One region of the Streptomyces sp. NPDC053665 genome, then DNA from elsewhere that is predicted to be linked to it. Evidence: riboswitches for the same ligand, from Rfam matches in the RefSeq annotation. Region 1 holds a riboswitch; each other region holds the start of a gene.

Evidence for each region. A riboswitch is a leader RNA that binds a small molecule or an ion and turns the genes downstream of it on or off. The one in region 1 is predicted to bind cyclic di-AMP.
Region 2: linked by a shared signal. The riboswitch ahead of ACZ6ZN_RS20135 (M23 family metallopeptidase) and the one ahead of ACZ6ZN_RS26195 (transglycosylase family protein) in region 1 are both predicted to bind cyclic di-AMP.
Region 3: linked by a shared signal. The riboswitch ahead of ACZ6ZN_RS07110 (M23 family metallopeptidase) and the one ahead of ACZ6ZN_RS26195 (transglycosylase family protein) in region 1 are both predicted to bind cyclic di-AMP.
Region 4: linked by a shared signal. The riboswitch ahead of ACZ6ZN_RS03195 (M23 family metallopeptidase) and the one ahead of ACZ6ZN_RS26195 (transglycosylase family protein) in region 1 are both predicted to bind cyclic di-AMP.

What each region holds. Positions count from the first base shown of each region.
Region 1 is NZ_JBVJKK010000007.1:84,333-89,413, reverse strand. It holds gene ACZ6ZN_RS26210 (nucleoside triphosphate pyrophosphohydrolase) at 1-850, shown strand, start outside; gene ACZ6ZN_RS26205 (cytochrome P450 family protein) at 897-2,171, shown strand; gene ACZ6ZN_RS26200 (transglycosylase family protein) at 2,351-3,349, shown strand; cyclic di-AMP (ydaO/yuaA leader) riboswitch at 3,578-3,744, shown strand; gene ACZ6ZN_RS26195 (transglycosylase family protein) at 3,749-4,468, shown strand; gene eno (phosphopyruvate hydratase) at 4,868-5,081, shown strand, end outside.
Region 2 is NZ_JBVJKK010000005.1:22,283-27,363, forward strand. It holds gene ACZ6ZN_RS20130 (aldo/keto reductase) at 1-539, opposite strand, end outside; gene ACZ6ZN_RS20135 (M23 family metallopeptidase) at 711-1,742, opposite strand; cyclic di-AMP (ydaO/yuaA leader) riboswitch at 1,755-1,910, opposite strand; tRNA gene ACZ6ZN_RS20140 (tRNA-Met) at 2,257-2,330, opposite strand; gene ACZ6ZN_RS20145 (dihydrofolate reductase family protein) at 2,397-3,527, opposite strand; gene ACZ6ZN_RS20150 (MarR family winged helix-turn-helix transcriptional regulator) at 3,828-4,334, shown strand; gene ACZ6ZN_RS20155 (SpoIIE family protein phosphatase) at 4,383-5,081, opposite strand, start outside.
Region 3 is NZ_JBVJKK010000001.1:1,622,639-1,627,719, reverse strand. It holds gene ACZ6ZN_RS07125 (DNA gyrase/topoisomerase IV subunit A) at 1-192, opposite strand, end outside; gene ACZ6ZN_RS07120 (M16 family metallopeptidase) at 411-1,781, shown strand; gene ACZ6ZN_RS07115 (M16 family metallopeptidase) at 1,778-3,166, shown strand; cyclic di-AMP (ydaO/yuaA leader) riboswitch at 3,358-3,522, shown strand; gene ACZ6ZN_RS07110 (M23 family metallopeptidase) at 3,536-4,324, shown strand; gene ACZ6ZN_RS07105 (GntR family transcriptional regulator) at 4,521-5,081, shown strand, end outside.
Region 4 is NZ_JBVJKK010000001.1:735,179-740,259, forward strand. It holds gene ACZ6ZN_RS03175 (MBL fold metallo-hydrolase) at 1-230, opposite strand, end outside; gene ACZ6ZN_RS03180 (glutamate dehydrogenase) at 359-1,537, shown strand; gene ACZ6ZN_RS03185 (TetR/AcrR family transcriptional regulator) at 1,598-2,212, shown strand; gene ACZ6ZN_RS03190 (SGNH/GDSL hydrolase family protein) at 2,258-3,043, opposite strand; gene ACZ6ZN_RS03195 (M23 family metallopeptidase) at 3,287-4,219, opposite strand; cyclic di-AMP (ydaO/yuaA leader) riboswitch at 4,224-4,378, opposite strand; gene ACZ6ZN_RS03200 (tyrosine-protein phosphatase) at 4,883-5,081, shown strand, end outside.

The DNA.
Region 1 (5,081 bases):
GGTGCTGTGCGCGGACGGGGCCCACCCGCAGCTGCCCTATCTGCGCGAGGCCGGCGTCGTCGTCGAGGTGGCGTCGCCCACCGCGCAGGACCTCGTCGACGCCTGCGCCGGCGGCCGCACCGTCGTCGTCGTGGCGACGGGCGAGGGCGAGCCGGCCCTGACCGACGGACTGGCCCGCCTCGCCGGCTCCGGCCGCCTCGCCATGCCGGAGCTTGAGCTGCTCCCGGCCTCCTACGACCTGCCCGGCGCCCGCCTCCTCGACCTCGTCCAGGTCATGGACCGCATTCGCGCCGAATGCCCCTGGTCGTCCCGGCAGACCCACAAGGGCCTCGCGAAGTACGGCATCGAGGAGGCGTACGAACTGGTCGAGGCGATCGAGGAGGGCGACCGCGACGAACTGCGCGAGGAGCTCGGGGACGTCCTCCTCCAGGTCGTCTTCCACGCCCGCATCGCCGAGGAGGACACCGAGGCGCCCTTCTCCATCGACGACGTGGCCGGCGGCATCGTCGCCAAGCTCGTCCACCGCCACCCGCACGTGTTCGGCGACGCGACGGCCACCACCCCCGAGGAGGTCAAGGCCCACTGGCTGCGCACCAAGGCGATCGAGAAGCAGCGCACCTCCGTCACCGACGGCGTCCCCCTCGGCCAGCCGGGACTGGCCCTGGCCGCCAAGCTCGCCTCCCGGGCCCGTACGGCCGGGCTCGACATACCCCTGCCCCCGGTCGAGGGCATCGGCTACGAGCTGCTGGCCCTGGCGGTCCGCGCCGAGGCCGACGGCGTCGACCCGGAGGCGGCGCTCAGAGCCGCGGCCCGCGCCTACCGGGACGCGATCCTGCGGGCCGAGGGCTGAGCGGACCCGGGCCGGACGGGGCCGGCGGGCCGGATACCGTCGGACCGTGACCGACCAGCCCCAGCCCAGCACGCCCGCCGCCGCCCCGGAACTCTTCACCTGGGAGTTCGCGAGCGACCCCTACCCCGCCTACGCCTGGTTGCGTGAACACGCCCCGGTGCACCGCACGCGGCTGCCCAGCGGGGTGGAGGCCTGGCTGGTCACGCGCTACGCGGACGCCAAGCAGACGCTCGCCGACCCCCGGCTCTCCAAGAACCCGGCGCACCACGACGAACCGGCCCACGCCAAGGGCAAGACCGGGATCCCGGGGGAGCGCAAGGCGGAGCTGATGACGCACCTGCTGAACATCGACCCGCCGGACCACACCCGGCTGCGGCGGCTGGTGTCCAAGGCGTTCACGCCCCGCCGGGTCGCCGAGTTCGCCCCCCGGGTGCAGGAGCTGACCGACGGCCTCATCGACCGGTTCGCGCGGACGGGGTCGGCGGACCTCATCCACGAGTTCGCCTTCCCGCTGCCCATCTACGCCATCTGCGACCTGCTAGGCGTCCCCCGCGAGGACCAGGACGACTTCCGCGTCTGGGCGGGCATGATGATCCGTCACCAGGGCGGGCCCCGCGGCGGCGTCGCCCGCTCGGTGAAGAAGATGCGCGGCTACCTCGCCGAGCTGATCCACCGCAAGCGCCAGGTGCTGCCCGACGAACCGGCCCCCGGCGAGGACCTCATCTCCGGGCTCATCCGCGCCTCCGACCACGGTGAGCACCTCACCGAGAACGAGGCGGCGGCCATGGCGTTCATCCTGCTGTTCGCCGGGTTCGAGACGACCGTCAACCTCATCGGCAACGGCACCTACGCCCTGCTCACCCACCCCGGGCAGCGGGCCCGCCTCCAGGCGTCCCTCGCCGCCGGGGAGCAGGACCTGCTGGCCACCGGCGTGGAGGAACTGCTGCGCTACGACGGCCCCGTCGAGCTCGCGACCTGGCGCTTCGCCACGCAGCCGCTGACGGTCGGCGGGCAGCGCATCGAGGCCGGCGACCCGGTCCTGGTGGTGCTGGCGGCCGCGGACCGGGACCCGGAGCGGTTCGCCGAGCCGGACACGCTGGACCTGTCCCGCCGGGACAACCAGCACCTCGGGTACGGCCACGGCATCCACTACTGTCTCGGCGCCCCGCTAGCCCGGCTGGAGGGCCAGACCGCCCTCGCCACGCTGCTGACGCGCCTGCCCGACCTCCGGCTCGCGGCCGACCCGGACGAGCTGCGCTGGCGCGGCGGGCTCATCATGCGGGGGCTGCGGACCCTCCCGGTGGAGTTCACTCCGGTGTGACGGCCGCCATGACCAGCGAGCGCTCCCGCCAAACATGACACGCCGTCATGTCTGTGATCTTCACGTGATCTGCGCGGCATGAACTTGTGACAAGTGATCGTCTGCCTATACGTTCACCCATCAACGCGGCCCGGAGACGGCGCCGCGCGGGTCACTGCTGTCTTGCGAAAGGTCTCCGTATGCTCTCCGGGAACGGTCGTCACCGTCGCCCCCGCCAGGCTCCGGCTCTCCTCGTCGCGGCCGGAGTGACCGGCTCCGCCATCGCGATCCCGCTCCTCGGGGCCTCCGGTGCCAGCGCTGCGGACGGCGCCACCTGGGACCGGATCGCGGACTGCGAGACCGGCGGGGCCTGGAGCCAGAACAGCGGCAACGGCTACTACGGCGGCCTCGCGCTCTCCCAGGAGGACTGGGAGAGTCACGGCGGTCTCGACTACGCCGCGAGCGCCGATCTGGCCAGCCGTTCGCAGCAGATAGCCGTGGCCGAGAGAATCCTCGCCGAACAGGGGGTCGGCGCCTGGCACACCTGCGGGCTCCTCTCCGGCCTCGAGAAGGGTGCGTCGGGTTCGGGCGATGCGTCCGGCTCGTCCGGCTCGTCCGGTGACTCCGCTCCGACGGACTCGCCCGGACTGCTCGACTCGCTCGGATCCTCCGGGTCCTCCGCCTCGCCCTCCCCGTCCGCATCGTCCCCGTCGTCTTCCCCGTCCGGCTCGGCGTCACCTGACGCTTCGTCGGCATCTCGGGGCGAATCGGATGATTCCGGTACATCGCGCGCCTCTCGCAGTGCCGATCGGGGGTCGGCCGGCTCGCGGTCGGCCACGCCCGAGAGCGAGGCATCCGGCAAGTCCCGCCCGAGCGACGGCTCCTCGGCCGCGGCGGACACCGGTTCCGGCCGGCACCGCGGCCCCAGTGCCGACGAGAGCACCGAGTCCGCGGACGGCGCTGCGAACGGGTCCTCGGGGCGCCACGCCTCGCGCGACGAGAAGGGCTCCGACGAGAAGTCGGAGGGCGCCTACATCGTCGGCGTCGGGGACAGCGCCTGGTCCATCGCCGACTCCCTCCGGATCGACGGGGGATGGGACGAGTTGTACGCCGGGGGCGAGAAGGCCGCCGACAGCGATGCGGAGCCCGTTCTGCCCGGTCAGACGCTTACCGCAGAGGACGAAACGGACGGGAAGTAGCCGTTCGGGCAGTGCGGGAACGGCGGCGGAAGTCGCCCCGAATCGACGCGAGTTCACGCCATGTTTCGCGGCCTATGTCCCGTATAAACGTGGTGAGAGATAGGTCTCAGAAGCCTTGATCGTCTTTGAAATTCCGGCGATCGCCTGTCTACGGTCGTGACCGCTCGCCACCGCGAGCCCCGGCGGCCGCAACGCCGAATCCTGCCAGCGGCCGTACGGGAACAGTCGTCGCGTCAAGCGCCGTAGGCAGGAGCGGGGGACCCAAGGTAGGTGCCCGACCGGCTCGTTGAGCCGGAAGGGCTAGGGGTGGAGCCGCGTCCCGTGAGGGACGTGGCCGGGCAACTCAACCGGCCCGAACCCGACAGCTCACCTCGCAGGCGTCGGTGAGGGGATCCATCCATGCTGTTTTCCGGCAAGGGCAAGCACCGTCGTCCGTCCAAGGCCACTCGCGCCATCGCCGTCGCCGGTGTCGCCTCCGCCGCCGTCGCCGCTCCGCTGATGGCGGCCGGCAACGCCTCCGCCGCCACCGCCTCCGAGTGGGACGCCGTCGCCCAGTGCGAGTCCGGCGGCAACTGGTCCATCAACACCGGCAACGGCTACTACGGCGGTCTGCAGTTCTCCGCCTCCACGTGGGCCGGTTACGGCGGCACGCAGTACGCCTCCACCGCCGACAAGGCCTCGAAGGCGCAGCAGATCGAGATCGCCGAGAAGGTCCTCGCCAGCCAGGGCAAGGGTGCCTGGCCGGTCTGCGGCAAGGGCCTGTCGAGCGCCGGTTACACCGGCGGCGGTTCCACCGACTCCGGCAGCTCCGCCGGCTCCTCGCAGCAGAACCAGCAGAGCCAGCAGAACCAGCAGGGCACCGAGTCCCGCGAGACCGAGCAGCAGCCGGCCTCCCGTTCCGACGAGCGCCCGGCCGCCAAGAAGACCGTCACCACCCCGACCGGCAAGAAGGTCAAGAAGGGCGACGGCGAGTACAAGGTCGTCAAGGGCGACACCCTCAGCTCGATCGCGGCCGAGGAGAAGGTCAAGGGCGGCTGGGAGAAGCTGTTCCGGCTGAACAAGGACATCGTCGAGGACGCCAACCTCATCTACCCGGGCCAGCAGCTGCACCTGAAGTAAGCAGCAGCTCCCACCGCCGCAGGGCGGTCCGCACCGCACACCCGCGGTCCGGCCGCCCGGCGGCCCCGCCCTCGCGGGAGGCCCTCGCCCTGACAGGCGGCCCCCCGCCGCACGGGCGGGACCCCCGTCCCCACGGGCTCCCCGCCCCGGTGCGCGTTCCCCCGTACGCACCGGGGCGGGGTCATGTCCGCCCGGGCTCCGGGGGCCGAGTTTCGGCCCGTTGCGGCGAACCGCCTTTGTTCCGTTCGGAAACAATTTACTCTCGGTTCTGTCCATGGGGTGGGCGACCCGGTGGCCGATCGCCCCGGGCCGGTTAGGCTCATGTCGCGAGCCACCGGGCCCGCACCCCGCCGGGTCCACGCGACCCGCGTCACCGCGTCACATAAGAAGGAGATGCTCGTGCCGTCCATCGACGTCGTCGTAGCCCGGGAAATCCTGGACTCCCGAGGCAACCCCACGGTCGAGGTCGAGGTCGGCCTCGACGACGGCAGCACCGGCCGTGCCGCCGTCCCGTCCGGCGCCTCCACGGGCGCCTTCGAGGCCATCGAGCTCCGCGACGGCGACTCGAACCGCTACCTCGGCAAGGGTGTGGAGAAGGCCGTCCTCGCGGTCA
Region 2 (5,081 bases), on a different contig from region 1:
TAGCGGGCCAGTCCCTCGCGGTCGGAGAACTCCAGGGACTCCCGCAGCCGCTCCGCGGAGATGTTGGAGGCGGCGATGTGCCGCACCTTGCCGGCCTTCACGAGCGCGTCGAGGGCGCCGATGATCTCCTCGACGGGCACCTCGGGCCGGTCGTAGTGGGTGTAGTACAGGTCGATGTGGTCGGTACCCAGCCGGCGCAGGGAGGCGTCGGCGGCGGCCTTGATGGTGGCGGCGGACAGCCCCTGGAAGTCGGGGTGCTGGCTCACCTTCGTGGCGACGACGACCTCGGAGCGGTTCCCGCGCGCCCGGAGCCACCGGCCGAGGATGGTCTCGGACTCACCGCCCCGGTTGCCGTCGACCCACGCCGAGTAGACGTCGGCGGTGTCGACGAAGTTGCCACCGGCCGCGGTGTAGGCGTCGAGGACGGCGAAGGACCGGTCCTCGTCGGCGGTCCAGCCGAAGACGTTGCCGCCGAGGGCGAGCGGGAAGACCTCGAGGTCGGAGGAGCCGAGCTTGCGCAGAGTCGTCGTAGCAGTCATACCCGGCGTCAACGACCGTACGGAACGGCCCATTCCGGGAGCCGCACAAAACCCGGGCAAACAAACCCGGGCAAACGAACCCGGGCAAACACCCCGGTCACCGAAAACCGGCAGCCCTGACGCCGGGGGGTCGTCGTCAGGGCTGCCGGTGCTTCGACGGGCGCGGTGCGTCTACGGGGTGAGTCCCTTGCCCCGCAGCCACGCCATGGGGTCGATGCCGCTCGCGGAGCCGCTGGAGTGGACTTCGAGGTGGAGGTGGGCGCCGGTGACGTTGCCGGTGGCGCCGACGCGGCCGATGACGTCGCCCGTGCCGACCTTCTGGCCGACGCTGACGCCGATCGACGACTGGTGCGCGTACCAGATCTCGGTGCCGTCATCGAGGGTGAGGACGGTCTTGTAGCCGTAGGAGCCGTTCCAGCCCGCCTCGGTGATGGTGCCGCTGTGGACCGCCTTGATCGGCGTGCCCGTGGGGGCGGCGAAGTCGAGGCCGGTGTGGTAGCCGGAGGACCAGTAGGCGCCGGCCTGGCCGAAGGTGGAGGTGAGGGTGTACGAGGAGGTCGGCAGCGTGTACTGCTTCGCGAGGGCGGCGAGCCGCTCGGCCTCGGCCTTCTTCTCGGCCGCCTCCTCCGCCTTCTTCTTCGCCTCGGCGGCCTTGGCCTTGGCCTCCTTCTCGGCCTTGGCGACGGCCTCCTGGGCCGCCTTCTCGGCGGCGGCCGCGGCGTCCTGGGCGGCCTTGGTGTCGATCTGGTCCTGCTGGTGCTCGACCTGGGCCATGATCCGGGCGCGCAGGGCCTCACCGGCGCCGTCGGTGCCCGGCTCGGCCTCGGCGGTCGTGGTGCCCAGGCTGCTGAGCGGGGTGGCGGAACCTTCGGGGGTGTCGTCGTCCGAGAGGAGGGAACCCACCGAGGGAAGGTCCGGGACGGAGATCGACACCGGCGGCTTGCCGGTCTGGGCGCTGGCCATGCCGCCCGCGCCGACGGCGGCTATGACGCCGACACCGAGGACGGTGGAGCTGCGGGCGAGTCCTCCGCCGCGCTGCTTGGAGACGCGGTGCCGGCCACGGACGGGGCGGATGGACTCCGCGGTGGGGTTCCACTCCTGGAACGGGCCCTCGTCGGTGCGCTGACGGCCGAAGCCGAAGGTCTCGGGGTCGCGCTGGTCCGCCGCGAACGGGGCAGCGGGGGCAGGCCGGTTGGACGCCACGTGGGCGTGCTCCTTTCCTTCCTTCTCGCCTACCGGGTTAGCTGACGGGTTCGGAGCAGGAAGGTCTCCTACGCGCGTATACCTGCCGTGCTGCCACGGCGGCATCCGCCCGATTCACCCCAAGTGGTGGTTCCCCGGTTCCCTCGCGGGATTCGGCGCGTGCGCACGGAGCCGCCTTCTGTGACGGCTGGGACGACCGCGCTGCGTTATCGAACGTTAATGGATGGCGCGGTGCGTATTCCAGCGCTTCCGCTTGATCATTAACCTTTTTCGCGCGGACCAACCTGCCATGACCGGGGTGAATCGGGCGAGTTGACCGCCTCCCGGGCCTCGCACGGTACTTGACGGTGTGTCAGTTGTTATGCGCTGTGAGGCGGTTCACTCACCGTGTGTGACGGCCGGTCGACGGCTGGAGGGAAACGGCCCGGAAGGCCGGAGAGAAAAGGCCCATGAGGCCGGAGGGACGACGCATCGAGGGCCGGAACCCTTTCGGATTCCGGCCCTCGGCCTTCAGTAGCGGGGACAGGATTTGAACCTGCGACCTCTGGGTTATGAGCCCAGCGAGCTACCGAGCTGCTCCACCCCGCGTCGTTGTGTTCACCAGTGTACGCCATCCGCGGGACGCCTCGCGCACACCCCGTACCGGTGCTGCGCTCAGGTCACCAGATGCCGGTTCGGCGCCTTGGCCCGCTCCTCGTGCTCGGACAGGACGACGACCTGCGCTCCCCCGGCGGCCAGGACTCCGCTGCCGTCGGCCCCGGCCACGAAGGTGTCCGGCTCGCGCCAGGCCGTGACGACCCGCCGCACGCCCGCGTCGAGGATCAGCCGGGCGCAGGGTGCCGGGCGCGAGGCGCGGCGGGCGCAGGGTTCGAGGCTGCTGTAGACGGTCGCCCCGGCCAGCCTGGGGTCGGCCGGGTCGAGCTTGGCCAGGGCCGCCTCCTCGGCGTGCACGACCGGGTCGCCGCCCTCGCGTGAGTGGCCGCGGGCCAGTTCGGTGCCGTCGGCCGCGACCACCACCGCCCCGACGCTGAACGCGGTCCCGGAGGGCGGGCAGTGCTCCGCCAGCTCGCAGGCCGCGGCCAGCCAGTGATGGTCGGCGGCGACCGGGAGCGGCCCGGTGCCGGGGGCGGTCGGTTCGTAGCGCATCAGGACGACGTCCTCGATCCGGCGGGTGTCGAGCAGCCGCAGCCGGCCGGGCGGGTAGCCGCCGGGGCCGAAGAGGCGGGGCGCGGCGGGGTCGCCCACGAAGAGCGGGGCGAGGACCAGCTGGATCTCGTCGGCGAGCTCCTGGGTGAGCAGCTGGGTGTGGATCAGGCCGCCGCCCTCGACCATCAGCCGCCGCACGCCCCGCACGTCGTGCAGGTGGGTGAGGAGCCGGCGCCAGTCGAGGCGCGCGCCCAGGGGGACGACGTCGGTGGCGAGGCCGAGGGCGCGGGCGCGCCGCGCGCCCTCGTCGGTGGTGTAGAGGACCTTCTCGCCGCCGGTGTGCCAGAAGTTGGCGTCCGGGTCGAGGTCGCCGGTGCCGCTGACGGTGACCTTGAGGGGGTACTCGGACCGGCCCGCGGCGGCACGGGCGGCGCGGCGCTGCGGGGAGTTGACCAGGAGGCGGGGGTTGTCGGCCCGGATCGTGCCCGCGCCGACCAGGATCGCGTCGACGGACGCGCGCACCTCGTCGACCCGGTCGAAGTCGGCCGGGCTCGACAGGAGCAGGCGTTCGGGTCCGGTGTCGTCCAGGTAGCCGTCGAGGGAGACGGCGGCGGACAGCAGGACGTACGGGTGAGGCATCGACGCTCCGCGGCTGGTCGGAAGGGCGGGACTGGACGGGACGGGCGGGACTGGCACGGGTGGGGCGGGACGGGGCTGGACGGGCAGAGTGGGACGTGGCCAAGTCTTACGCGGTCACCCGGCCGGACGTGGACGGCACCCCCCGCCGCCGGCCGCACCGGCGGAACTCGGCGCCGGCCGAACCGCCGTCCGGCCGGGGACGGCCGTGCAACGGTCTGCTTGCCGCTCGGCTCTTCGGGTACAGCCTTTGCAAGAGGGCGACCTCCACAGCACCCGGAGCTTATGGAAAGTGACCGTTTTGTGACCGGATTCGGCGGGCCCGGTGACCACCGGGCCAGGGGGCCGGGCGAGGGCCCGGAAGCCGTCGCCTCGCAGATCGCCGATGCGGTGGACAGCCTGGCGGCCCTGTGGACGGTCGCGGCCCAGGAGGCGTCCCTGCGGCTGTCCCCGCATCAGTTGCGGGCGCTGCGCGCGGTGCAGACCGCACCCGGACTCAACCTCACCGCCCTGGCGGAGCGGCTGGACATCGGCCTGCCCACCGCCAGCCGCCTCTGCGACCGGCTCGCGGCGGCCGGCCTGCTGGAACGGGCCCCGCACCCGGACACCCGCCGTGAGGTCCAGCTCCGGCTCACCCCGCACGGCCGCAACGTCCTGAGCGACGTCGCCGCTCGCCGCACCCACGCCCTCACCGTCACCGTGGCCGCGATGCGGCCGGCCGAACGGGAGGCACTGAAAAGGGGATTGCGCGCCTTCCTGGCCGCCCAGCACCACACGCCTCCCCGGGCCGGCGAGCCACCGGGCCCGTGAGAAGTCCGGTCCGACGGAACGGCCGGTCCCCCGCCGCCACCCCGGCCCTCACGCCCCGGGCGGGCCCCCCTTCAGCACCGCCACGCACGTGTCGTCACTCACCGGCCGGGCCGCGCTGCCCGAGTCGCGCAGCACCACCGCGGCGACCACCGCCGGGTCGCAGGTCAGGAGCACGTCCTCGGGCGGGCTCCAGCGGCTGGGCAGACCATCGCTGTGCAGCACCAGCATGCTGTCCTCGTGCCACGGCCCGCTCTGCACGGGGACGTCGGCCGGCGCCTGGGCGCCCACGATGCCGGGCCGGGACAGCAGCGGCCGCCACTCCCCGCCGGTGCGCAGCCGGGCGCCGACGTTGCCGATCCCGGCGAAGTCCAGCCGCCCCGCGGACAGATCGGCCTGCGCCACGGCGACGGCAGCCCCCCGGGTGGGGCGCAGAGCCGGGCCCAGACGCCGCAGGATCTCCGGCGGCGGCAGCTCGGCCAGGTCGCGCAGCGCGGTCACCGCCGCGGTGGAGGCCTCGGCGGCCTTCTCCCCGTGGCCGAGCCCGTCGGCGAGCAGCAGGGTCAGCCGGTCCCCGGCGCGGACACGGGCCCAGGCGTCGCCGGAGTGGGCCGCCCGGCCCAGGGGGACGTTGACACCGCCGGCGTGCGGGGGCGGCGCGGACGTCCCCGGGTGCCGCACGGCGATCCCGTGGTCGATCCGGGCCAGTACGACGGTGCCCCGGCCGACGGCGCTGTGCAGGTCGAAGTC
Region 3 (5,081 bases), on a different contig from region 1:
GCTCATCTGGTACACGATGCGCCGGTGCACCGGCTTGAGACCGTCGCGGGCGTCCGGCAGGGCCCGGGAGTAGATGACCGAGTACGCGTACTCGAGGAAGGAGCCCTGCATCTCGTCGACGACGTCGATGTCGAGGATCCGCTCCTCGTACGAGTCGTCGGGCGGCGGGGTCTTCGTGCTGCGGCGGGCCATCGCTGCCGGCTCCTTGCTGCTGCGATCCAGATCTGACGCGGACCATTGTGGACCGCCGCACTGACAAGCGGGACCAGGCCCCGGGGCAAGCGGCGCCCGCGCCCCCGGAACGAGGCCGGCACCGGGAACTTCACCAGGGCTTCGCGCGCTTGCATACAGTGGCAGGACCGGCACGAATCCGCGGTTGTGAAGACCGCTCCGCGATCGAAGGGACGTACATGCCCATGGGTCACACGGCCACAGCCCAGGCAGGCTCCGGAGGCCTGACAGCGACCGAGCACCGCCTGGCCAACGGCTTGCGCGTGGTGCTCTCCGAGGACCACCTGACCCCCGTCGCGGCGGTGTGCCTCTGGTACGACGTCGGCTCGCGCCACGAAGTCAAGGGGCGTACGGGCCTGGCTCACCTTTTCGAGCACTTGATGTTCCAGGGGTCCGCGCAGGTCAAGGGCAACGGCCACTTCGAGCTGGTCCAGGGCGCGGGCGGCTCGCTGAACGGCACCACGAGCTTCGAGCGGACCAACTACTTCGAGACCATGCCCGCCCACCAGCTGGAGCTCGCCCTCTGGCTGGAGGCCGACCGCATGGGCTCCCTGCTGGCCGCCCTCGACGAGGAGTCGATGGAGAACCAGCGCGACGTCGTCAAGAACGAGCGCCGCCAGCGTTACGACAACGTCCCCTACGGCACCGCCTTCGAGAAGCTCACCGCCCTCGCCTACCCGGAGGGCCATCCCTACCACCACACCCCGATCGGCTCGATGGCCGACCTGGACGCGGCGACCCTGGAGGACGCACGCGCGTTCTTCCGCACCTACTACGCGCCGAACAACGCCGTGCTCTCCGTGGTCGGCGACATCGACCCCGAGCAGACGCTGGCCTGGGTCGAGAAGTACTTCGGCTCCATCCCCGGCCACGACGGCAAGCCCGCCCCGCGCGACGGCTCCCTGCCGGAGACCATCGGCGAGCAGCTGCGCGAGGTCGTCGAGGAGGAGGTCCCGGCGCGTGCCCTGATGGCCGCCTACCGGCTGCCGCACGACGGCACACGCGCGTGCGACGCCGCCGACCTGGCCCTGACCGTCCTCGGCGGCGGCGAGTCCTCCCGGCTGTACAACCGCCTGGTGCGGCGCGACCGTACGGCCGTCGCGGCCGGGTTCGGCCTGCTGCGGCTGGCCGGGGCGCCCTCGCTGGGCTGGCTGGACGTCAAGACGTCCGGTGACGTGGAGGTGCCGGTGATCGAGGCCGCCATCGACGAGGAGCTCGCCCGGTTCGCCGAGGAGGGCCCCACGGCCGAGGAGATGGAGCGCGCCCAGGCCCAGTTGGAGCGCGAGTGGCTGGACCGCCTCGGCACGGTCGCGGGCCGCGCCGACGAACTGTGCCGGTACGCCGTGCTGTTCGGTGACCCCCAGCTCGCCCTGACCGCCGTCCAGCGCGTGCTGGAGGTCACGGCCGAGGAGGTCCAGGAGGTCGCCAAGGCCCGCCTGCGCCCCGACAACCGCGCGGTGCTCGTCTACGAGCCCGTCGCCGACGAGACCGACGATGCCGGGGACACCGCACCCGCGGCCGGCGACGAGAACGAGGAGGCGGCCAAGTGACCGAGCTCGCCACGATGGACTTCCACCCCCGGCCGCAGGCGGGCGAGGCCAAGCCCTGGGCCTTCCCGGCCCCGGAGCGCGGCACTCTCGGCAACGGCCTGACGGTCCTGCGCTGCCACCGCCCCGGCCAGCAGGTCGTCGCCGTCGAGGTGCTGCTGCACGCGCCCCTGGACGCCGAGCCGGCCGGCCTGGACGGCGTCGCCACGATCATGGCGCGGGCCTTCTCCGAGGGCACCGACAAGCACTCCGCCGAGGAGTTCGCGGCCGAACTGGAGCGCGCGGGCGCCACCCTGGACGCGCACGCCGACCACCCCGGGGTCCGGATCAGCCTGGAGGTCCCGGCCTCCCGGCTCGAGAAGGGGCTCGGTCTGCTGGCCGACGCCCTGAGGGCGCCCGCGTTCGCGGACAGCGAGATCGAGCGGCTGGTCCGCAACCGCCTCGACGAGATCCCGCACGAGCTGGCCAATCCCTCGCGCCGGGCCGCCAAGGAGCTGTCCCGGCAGCTGTTCCCGGCGGACTCGCGCATGTCGCGGCCCCGGCAGGGCGGCGAGGAGACCGTCGCCGCGATCGACTCCGCGGCCGTACGCGGCTTCTACGAGAAGCACGTCCGGCCCGCCACGGCCACCGCCGTCGTCGTCGGCGACCTCACCGGCATCGACCTCGACGCCCTGCTCGGTGACACGCTGGGCGCCTGGACCGGCTCCCGTGCCGAGCCGCGTCCGGTGCCGCCGGTCACCGCCGACGACCGGGGCCGGGTCGTCATCGTCCACCGCCCGGGCGCCGTCCAGACGCAGCTGCTCATCGGCCGCACCGGCCCGGACCGGCACGACCGCGTCTGGCCCGCCCAGGTGCTCGGCACGTACTGCCTCGGCGGCACCCTGACGTCCCGTCTGGACCGCGTGCTGCGCGAGGAGAAGGGCTACACCTACGGGGTGCGGGCGTTCGCCCAGGTCCTGCGGTCCGCCCCGGACGGCACCGGCGCCTCGATGCTCGCCATCAGCGGTTCGGTGGACACGCCCAACACCGGTCCCGCCCTGCAGGACCTGTGGACCGTGCTGCGCACCCTGGCGGCCGAGGGGCTGACCGACGCCGAGCGGGACGTCGCCGTGCAGAACCTGGTCGGCGTCGCGCCGCTGAAGTACGAGACGGCGGCGGCCGTCGCCTCCACGCTGGCCGACCAGGTCGAGCAGCACCTGCCCGACGACTACCAGGCGGCGCTGTACCGGCAGCTCGCCGCGACCGGCACCGTGGAGGCCACCGCGGCGGTCGTCAGCGCCTTCCCCGTGGACCGTCTGGTGACCGTGCTCGTCGGTGACGCGACGCAGATCAAGGCGCCCGTCGAGGCCCTCGGCATCGGCGAAGTCTCGGTCGTCACCGCGGAGTAGGGCACACGCGCGCGGGAGCCCTGGTTGTCATCGAAGGCACCAGGGCTCCCTTATGCCCGAATTGGTACGGAGGAGGCCCGTCTGCCCTGTGGGATGCGCTACAAAAGGCGGGTTTCGTTTGGGAATTGAAAGCGGCGCCGCTTAGCGTCATCCGGGCTGTTCGTCAGGCAGTGCGCCGCACCCGCGGCACCGGACAGTCATCGCCGAGTCCCCGTACGGCGCGAGCCAGGGGAGCCGGGGACCCAACCGCAGTCCCTGGGGTGAATCGGACGCCCGCGCGAGCCGCGAGGGGGTCCGTAGGAGACCTTCCTGCTCCGAACCCGTCAGCTAACCCGGTAGGCGAGAAGGAAGGAAAGGACCAGCCACTTCATGGCGTTCACCCGCGCCACCGGGAAGCACCGTCGCCCCAGCCGCCTCCAGCGCGGCACGGCCCGTGCGGCGGGCGTCGCGGCTCTCGCCACGACCGGCGTCATCGGCACCGTGGCCGCTCCGGCCGCCTTCGCCGCCGAGCCGGCTCCCGAGCAGACCGGTCTCACCCCCGTCGTCACCATGGGCGACACCGTCGCCGAGCAGATCGACGCCCAGGCCGTCGCGCAGAAGCAGGCGGCCGAGGAGGCCGCCGCGAAGAAGAAGGCCGAGGAGGCCGCGCGCGAGCGGGCCGCCGAGGCGGCCAAGAAGGCCAAGGAAGCCGCCGAGAAGGCGCGCGAGGCCAAGGAGCGCGCCGCCCGCGAGGCCGAGCGCAAGCGCCTGAACACCTTCGTGTCCCCGATCTCCGGCTCGTACGTGTCGACCAGCTACCAGGCCAGCAGTGGCCTGTGGTCCTCCGGCAGCCACACCGGCGTCGACTTCCACGCCGCGACCGGCACCTCGGTCCACTCCGTCGGCGCCGGTACGGTCGTCGAGGCCGGCTGGGGCGGCGCGTACGGCAACCAGGTCGTGATCAAGATGAACGACGGCACGTACACCCAGTACGGCCACCTGTCGTCCATCGGCGTCTCGGTCGGCCAGCAGGTCACCCCCGGTCAGCAGATCGGCCTGTCCGGCGCGACCGGCAACGTCACCGGCCCGCACCTGCACTTCGAGGCCCGCACGAGCCCCGAGTACGGCTCCGACATGGACCCCGTCGCCTACCTCCGCTCGCACGGCGTCAACCTCTGACGTCACCCCGAGTTCCGTGAAAGCCCCGGCCCGCAGGCCGGGGCTTTTCGCGTCCCGGACGGCTCGTCGTCCAAAAACTTCTCCCTGATTTCCGTCCGCCGCCGGAAAGTGCGGCACATTGCCATAGAGTCACTCGCAATGAAGAGCCGTGGAGCGCGCGTCGGCGTTTTCCCCGGGAATCAGACGGAGGTCGGTCATGCGCATTCCCGCGCACTCGGTGTGCACCGCCATCCGGGACGACATCGTCGCCGGCGTCCACGCGCGCGGGGCCCGGCTCACCGAGGAGCTGCTGGCCCGCCGCTACGGCGTCTCCCGCGTTCCCGTGCGGGAGGCCCTGCGCACCCTGGAGGCCGAGGGCTTCGTGGTGACCAGACGGCACGCGGGCGCCTGCGTCGCCGAACCCACCGAGCAGGAGGCCGCCGACCTGCTGCAGATGCGGCTGCTGCTGGAGCCGCTCGGTGCGGCCCGGGCCGCGCAGCGCCGCACCGAGGCCCATCTCAAGGTCCTGCGCGGCCTGGTCCGGCTGGGCCGGGAGCGGGCGCGCCAGGGCGGCGGCGACGACCTGCGCTCCCTGGACGGCTGGTTCCACGAGACGCTGGCCCAGGCCTGCGGGAGCCCCGCGCTGACCGCGGTGCTCACCCAGCTCCGGCACAAGATCGCCTGGATGTACACGGTCGAGGCGCCGCCCGGCCCGGTGGAGTCGTGGAACGAGCACGGCGCGATCGTGGACGCCGTGGCGCGCGGCGACGGCGAGCGC
Region 4 (5,081 bases), on a different contig from region 1:
CCCTGCGGGGTGCGCCGCGGGCGGGTCTCCTTGTCGAAGAAGACCTTCGCGAAGTCCAGGGTGGAGCCCGAGGGCCGGGTCCGCGCGGGGCCGCCGGGGTTCTGGAAGACCCCGTCCGCGAAATGGGGCGATCGGCGGATGCGCGCCATGCGCTCGCCGCTCGGGTCCGCGCCGAACGCCCCGGGGCGCAGCGCGCGGAGCCCGGAGCTCAGGGTACGGAAACCGGCCACGGTACCTCCAAGTGGAGTCGGTCAGGCTTTCCATTATGGTCGGCCCCTCCGGCCCCACCCGTGCACCGGCGCCCCGCGAGGGGGGATACTGACCGGCGATTCAGTAGCCCGGTGGCGAAGGAGCCCGTATGGCCAGTCCCTGGATGTCCCTCACCTGGACCGATCACCTCACCGGCCGGCAGGGCTTCCTGGTCGTCGACCGGCTGGTGCGCGGTGTCGCCAGCGGCGGTCTGCGGATGCGGCCCGGCTGCACCCTGGACGAGGTGACGGGTCTGGCCCGCGGCATGACGCTGAAGGAGGCCCTGCACTACGACCCCGCGGGCCGCTACGTCCCGCTCGGCGGCGCCAAGGGCGGCATCGACTGCGACCCGCGGGACCCGGAGGCGTACCCGCTCCTGGTGCGGTACCTGCGGGCGATGCGCCCGTACATCGAGAGCTTCTGGACGACGGGCGAGGACCTCGGACTCGGTCAGGACGTGGTGGACCGGGCCGCCGCCGAGGCGGGTCTCGTCTCCTCGATCCAGGCGGTGTACCCGCTGCTGCAGGACGAGGCGGCGGCCCGGCGCCGGCTGGCGGACGCCTTCGCCCTCGAGGTGGACGGCATCGGCCTCGACGAGCTGGTCGGCGGCTGCGGGGTGGCCAAGGCGGCGCTGACCGCGCTGGACCGGGCCGCGGTGCCGTACGCGGGGACCCGGGTGGCGTTGCAGGGGCTGGGCACCATGGGCGGGGCCACGGCCCGGTTCCTCTCCCGCGCGGGTCTGCCGGTCGTGGCCGTCGCCGACCTGAAGGGCACGATCGCCAACCCGGCGGGGCTGGACGTCGAGGCCCTGCTCGCCGCCCGTGACGCCCACGGCACGGTCGACCGTTCGGTGTTGCGCCCCGGCGACCTCGAACTGCCCGGCGACGCCTGGCTGTCGGCCGACGCGGAGGTGCTCGTGCCGGCGGCCGTGTCGTACGCGATCGACGCGGAGAACCAGGCCCGGATCACCGCCCGCTGGGTCGTGGAGGCGGCCAACATGCCCGTCACGGCGGAGGCGGAGCCCCTGCTGGCCGCGCGGGGCGTGACGGTGCTGCCGGACGTCGTGGTCAACTCAGGGACGAACGCCTGGTGGTGGTGGACCCTCTTCGGGGACGTCGGCCCCGACGCCGAGGAGGCGTTCGCGCACATCCGCCGTGCGATGCGCGACCTGGTGGAGCGGACGCTGACCCGCGCGCAGGCCGACGGGACCACGCCCCGGTCCGCCGCGCACGCGCTCGCGGCGGACCGGCTGCCGGAGCTGGCGCGCCGGTTCGGCTGGCACCGCTGACGTGCGGGACCGGCCGGATCCGTACGCCGGGGGCCGTGCCCGCGTGGATAGGGTGACGGTGTGACGAGAGTCCGGTTGAGTGTCGCGGAGCGGCGCGGGGAGCTGTTGCGGGCCGCCATCGAGCAGATCGAGGCGCGGGGCGTGGCGGCGGTCAGGATCGCCGACGTGGCCTCGGCGCTCGGGGTGAGCAACGCGCTGGTGCTCTACCACTTCTCCTCGAAGGAGCAGTTGGTCGCCGCCGCGTTCCGGCACGCCGCCGAGGCCGACCTCGCGCACCTGCGCAGGCTGCTCGGCCGCCGGTCCCCGGCGCTGCGCCGGCTGCGGTCGGCCGTGCGGTGGTACGCGCCGACCGGCCAGGCCAAGGGCTGGCGCCTGTGGATCGAGGGCTGGGCGGCCGCGTTGCGCGAGCCGGCGCTGCGGGAGGTCACCGAGGATCTCGACCGGCAGTGGAAGGCCGCCCTGGCCGAGGTCATCGCGGAGGGCGTGGCGGCCGGCGAGTTCCCCTGCCCCGATCCCCCGGGGGCCGCCTTCCGCCTCACCGCCCTCCTCGACGGCCTCGCCGTCCAGCTGACGTCCTACCCCGGGTCGGTCCCCCGGGCCCGCGCCCGGCAGTGGGCGGACGAGGCCCTGGCCCGGGAACTGGGCCTGGAACCGGCCGCGTCGCCCGCCCGGTAGCGGTCCGGCCCGCCCGGTAGCGGTCCGGCCCGCCCGGCGCGGGTCTCACGCCACGGGCGCGATCCGCATCCGGATGTCGTCCGGGGACAGGGCCCCCTTGGCCGTCACGTGGTCGCCGGAGGACTGGCCGCGCAGCCGGCGCCCGATCCACGGCACCAGGAACTCGCGCGCCCACTGGACGTTGTCGCGCCGCATGTCGAACGCCCCGCGCGGCGGCAGCGGCGGCCAGACCTGCTCGGGGTCGGCGGGCACGTCGAGGCCCATCACCTGGCCCGCGCGGAGCGCCACCCGTGTGTGCCCCTCGGGAGACAGGTGCAGCCGGTCGGCGTCCCAGGCCCGGCGGTCCTGGACACTGCGCAGGGACCACAGGTCGAGCACCGGGCAGCCGTACCGGTCGGCGATGGCCCGGACATGTCCGTTGTAGGTGGCGATCTTGCCGCGCAGGTGCTTGAGCACGGGCACGCCCCGGGTGTCGAACCCGGTCGTCACCATCACCGTGCCGGCCGCGGCGGTGAGCCGCAGCAGCGCCCGCTCGAAGCGCTCGGCCACCTCGTCGGGGTCGGTGCCGGGCCGAATGATGTCGTTGCCCCCGGCGCAGAACGAGACGAGGTCCGGGGCCAGTTCGACGGCCCGCGGCACCTGGTCCGCCACGATCTGGTCGAGGAGCTTGCCGCGCACGGCGAGGTTCGCGTACCGGAAGTCGCCCTCGGGCCTCAGGTCGGCGAGCAGGACGGCGAACCGGTCGGCCCAGCCGACGAACGCCCCGTCGGGGCCGGGGTCGCCGACGCCCTCGGTGAAGCTGTCCCCCAGCGCCACGTACGACCCGATCACTGCTTTGCTGTCACTCTTCGAATCGTCTGCCACAGCCGTTCATGATTCACCCTCGAATGTGACCTACGCGACCGTAGGCAGGGCTTGACGGGCGGTGAGAAAGGCCACTCCCCAAGGGTTGGTCAACTTCGGAATACGCATGTCCACGGGGGCGTTGGGGGTGCTCGCCACACGCCGAAGGCCGGACCCGGTCGTTCGGGTCCGGCCTTCGGCGGCGTGTCAGGCAGGTGGGGGTGCGGTCGGTCAGCCGACGGAGACGCCGTGCGAGCGCAGGTAGGCGACCGGGTCCACGTCCGAGCCGTAGTCGGGCGTGGTGCGGATCTCGAAGTGCAGGTGCGGTCCGGTGACGTTGCCGGTCGCGCCCGACAGGCCGATCTGCTGCCCGGCGGTCACGGTCTGGCCGACCGAGACGGACAGCTGCGACAGGTGGGCGTACTGGGCGTAGTTGCCGTCGCTGAGCTTGATGACGACCTGGTTGCCGTACGCGCCGCCCCAGCCGGCGGAGACGACCGTGCCCGCGCCGACGGCCTTGAGGGAGGTGCCGGTCGGGACGACGAAGTCGACACCGGTGTGGTAGCCGCTGGACCACATGCTGCCGGACATGCGGTAGGGGGTGCCGACGGACGCGCCGTCCACCGGCAGCGAGAAGCCACTGGCGTTGCTCTGGGCGGCGGGCGCGGCGGCGGCCGGCTTCGCGGCGGTGCCGGCCTTGGCGGAGGTGTCCGCGGAGGACTCGGCGGCGGACTTCTTCGCGGGCTTCTCCGCCGAGGCCTTGGGGGCGGGCTTCGCCGGGGCCTGGCTCGCGGCGGCCTTCTTGCCGAGGGAGAGCTTCAGGCCCGGGTGGATCAGCGACGGGTCGTCGCCGACGGCGTCGCGGTTGTCCGCGTACAGCTTCTTCCAGCCACCGCTGACGTGCTGGTCGGCGGCGATCCTCGCGAGGTAGTCGCCGGCCTTCACGGTGTACGTGCGGGCGCCGGCGGTCTTCTCGGCGGCCTTCTTCTCCGGGGCCGGAGCGGACTGGACCGCCTTGTCCGGAGCCGTCTGCGGGGTGGCGGCGTGGGCGCCGGCGGCTCCCATCAGCGGCAGCGCGAGAGCGGCGCCGCCGGTGCCGGCGACGGCGATGGAGCGGGTGAAACGCTGGGTCTTGGGACGGCGGTGCTTACCCTTCGCGGGCATGGCGAATTCCTCTCCGTCGCCTGCGAGGTGAGCTGTCGGGTGCGGGCTGGAGATGCCCGGCCGCGCCGTGGCGCGACTGAACCCCAAGCCGTTCCGGGAACCGGAACAGGCGTCGTACCTGTGGGTCCCCCGCTCCTGCCGTACGTCGGGTCAGTGTGTGCGGGCACCGGGCGGCGGCAGGATTAGGCGTCCGTCCGGATCGGTGTGGAACGTAAGCGACCGGGACGCGAAGGGACAAGCCTGTGGTTGCGCGTGACGGTGTTTTCCCTGAGGCGCCGGTGTTCTCCGCCGTCACCGAGCGTGGATCCACGATCTTCGGCTTTTCCCAATGTCCCGGATAATCGCCTGAATTACGTGCACATGGCGACAACACATCGTCACGGATATGACGATGGTCACGCCTCCTCGCCCCATCTCGGCGCCGACCAGGGCACGTTGTGGCGAAGCGGCCGAAGCGCCTCATTCGGACCAAACGGCCACTTCCGCTCAACATGGACGACGATCCCGGCACCGGGGAGGCCGCCGCCCCGTCGCCCGCCCCTCGAGGGCCGGGACGGCCGGCGACGCCTGTGGACACCTGATTGCCCCAGGCAGGCATGTCGTATCGTCGGGTGGTGCCCGCCGGCGAGCCGCGGCGGCGGGCACCGATGGGGAGGAGCCCTCGTGACACAGCAGGTCCCGTCGACGGAGCCCGAGCTGACCGGAGTGCGCAATTTCCGCGACGTCGGCGGACTGCCGACGGTGGACGGACGGCGGGTGCGCCCGGGCGTGCTGTTCCGCAGCGGCCACCTCGCGCACGCGACCGGGGAGGACGCCGCCTTCCTGGCCGGACTGGGCCTGCACACGATCTTCGACTTCCGCA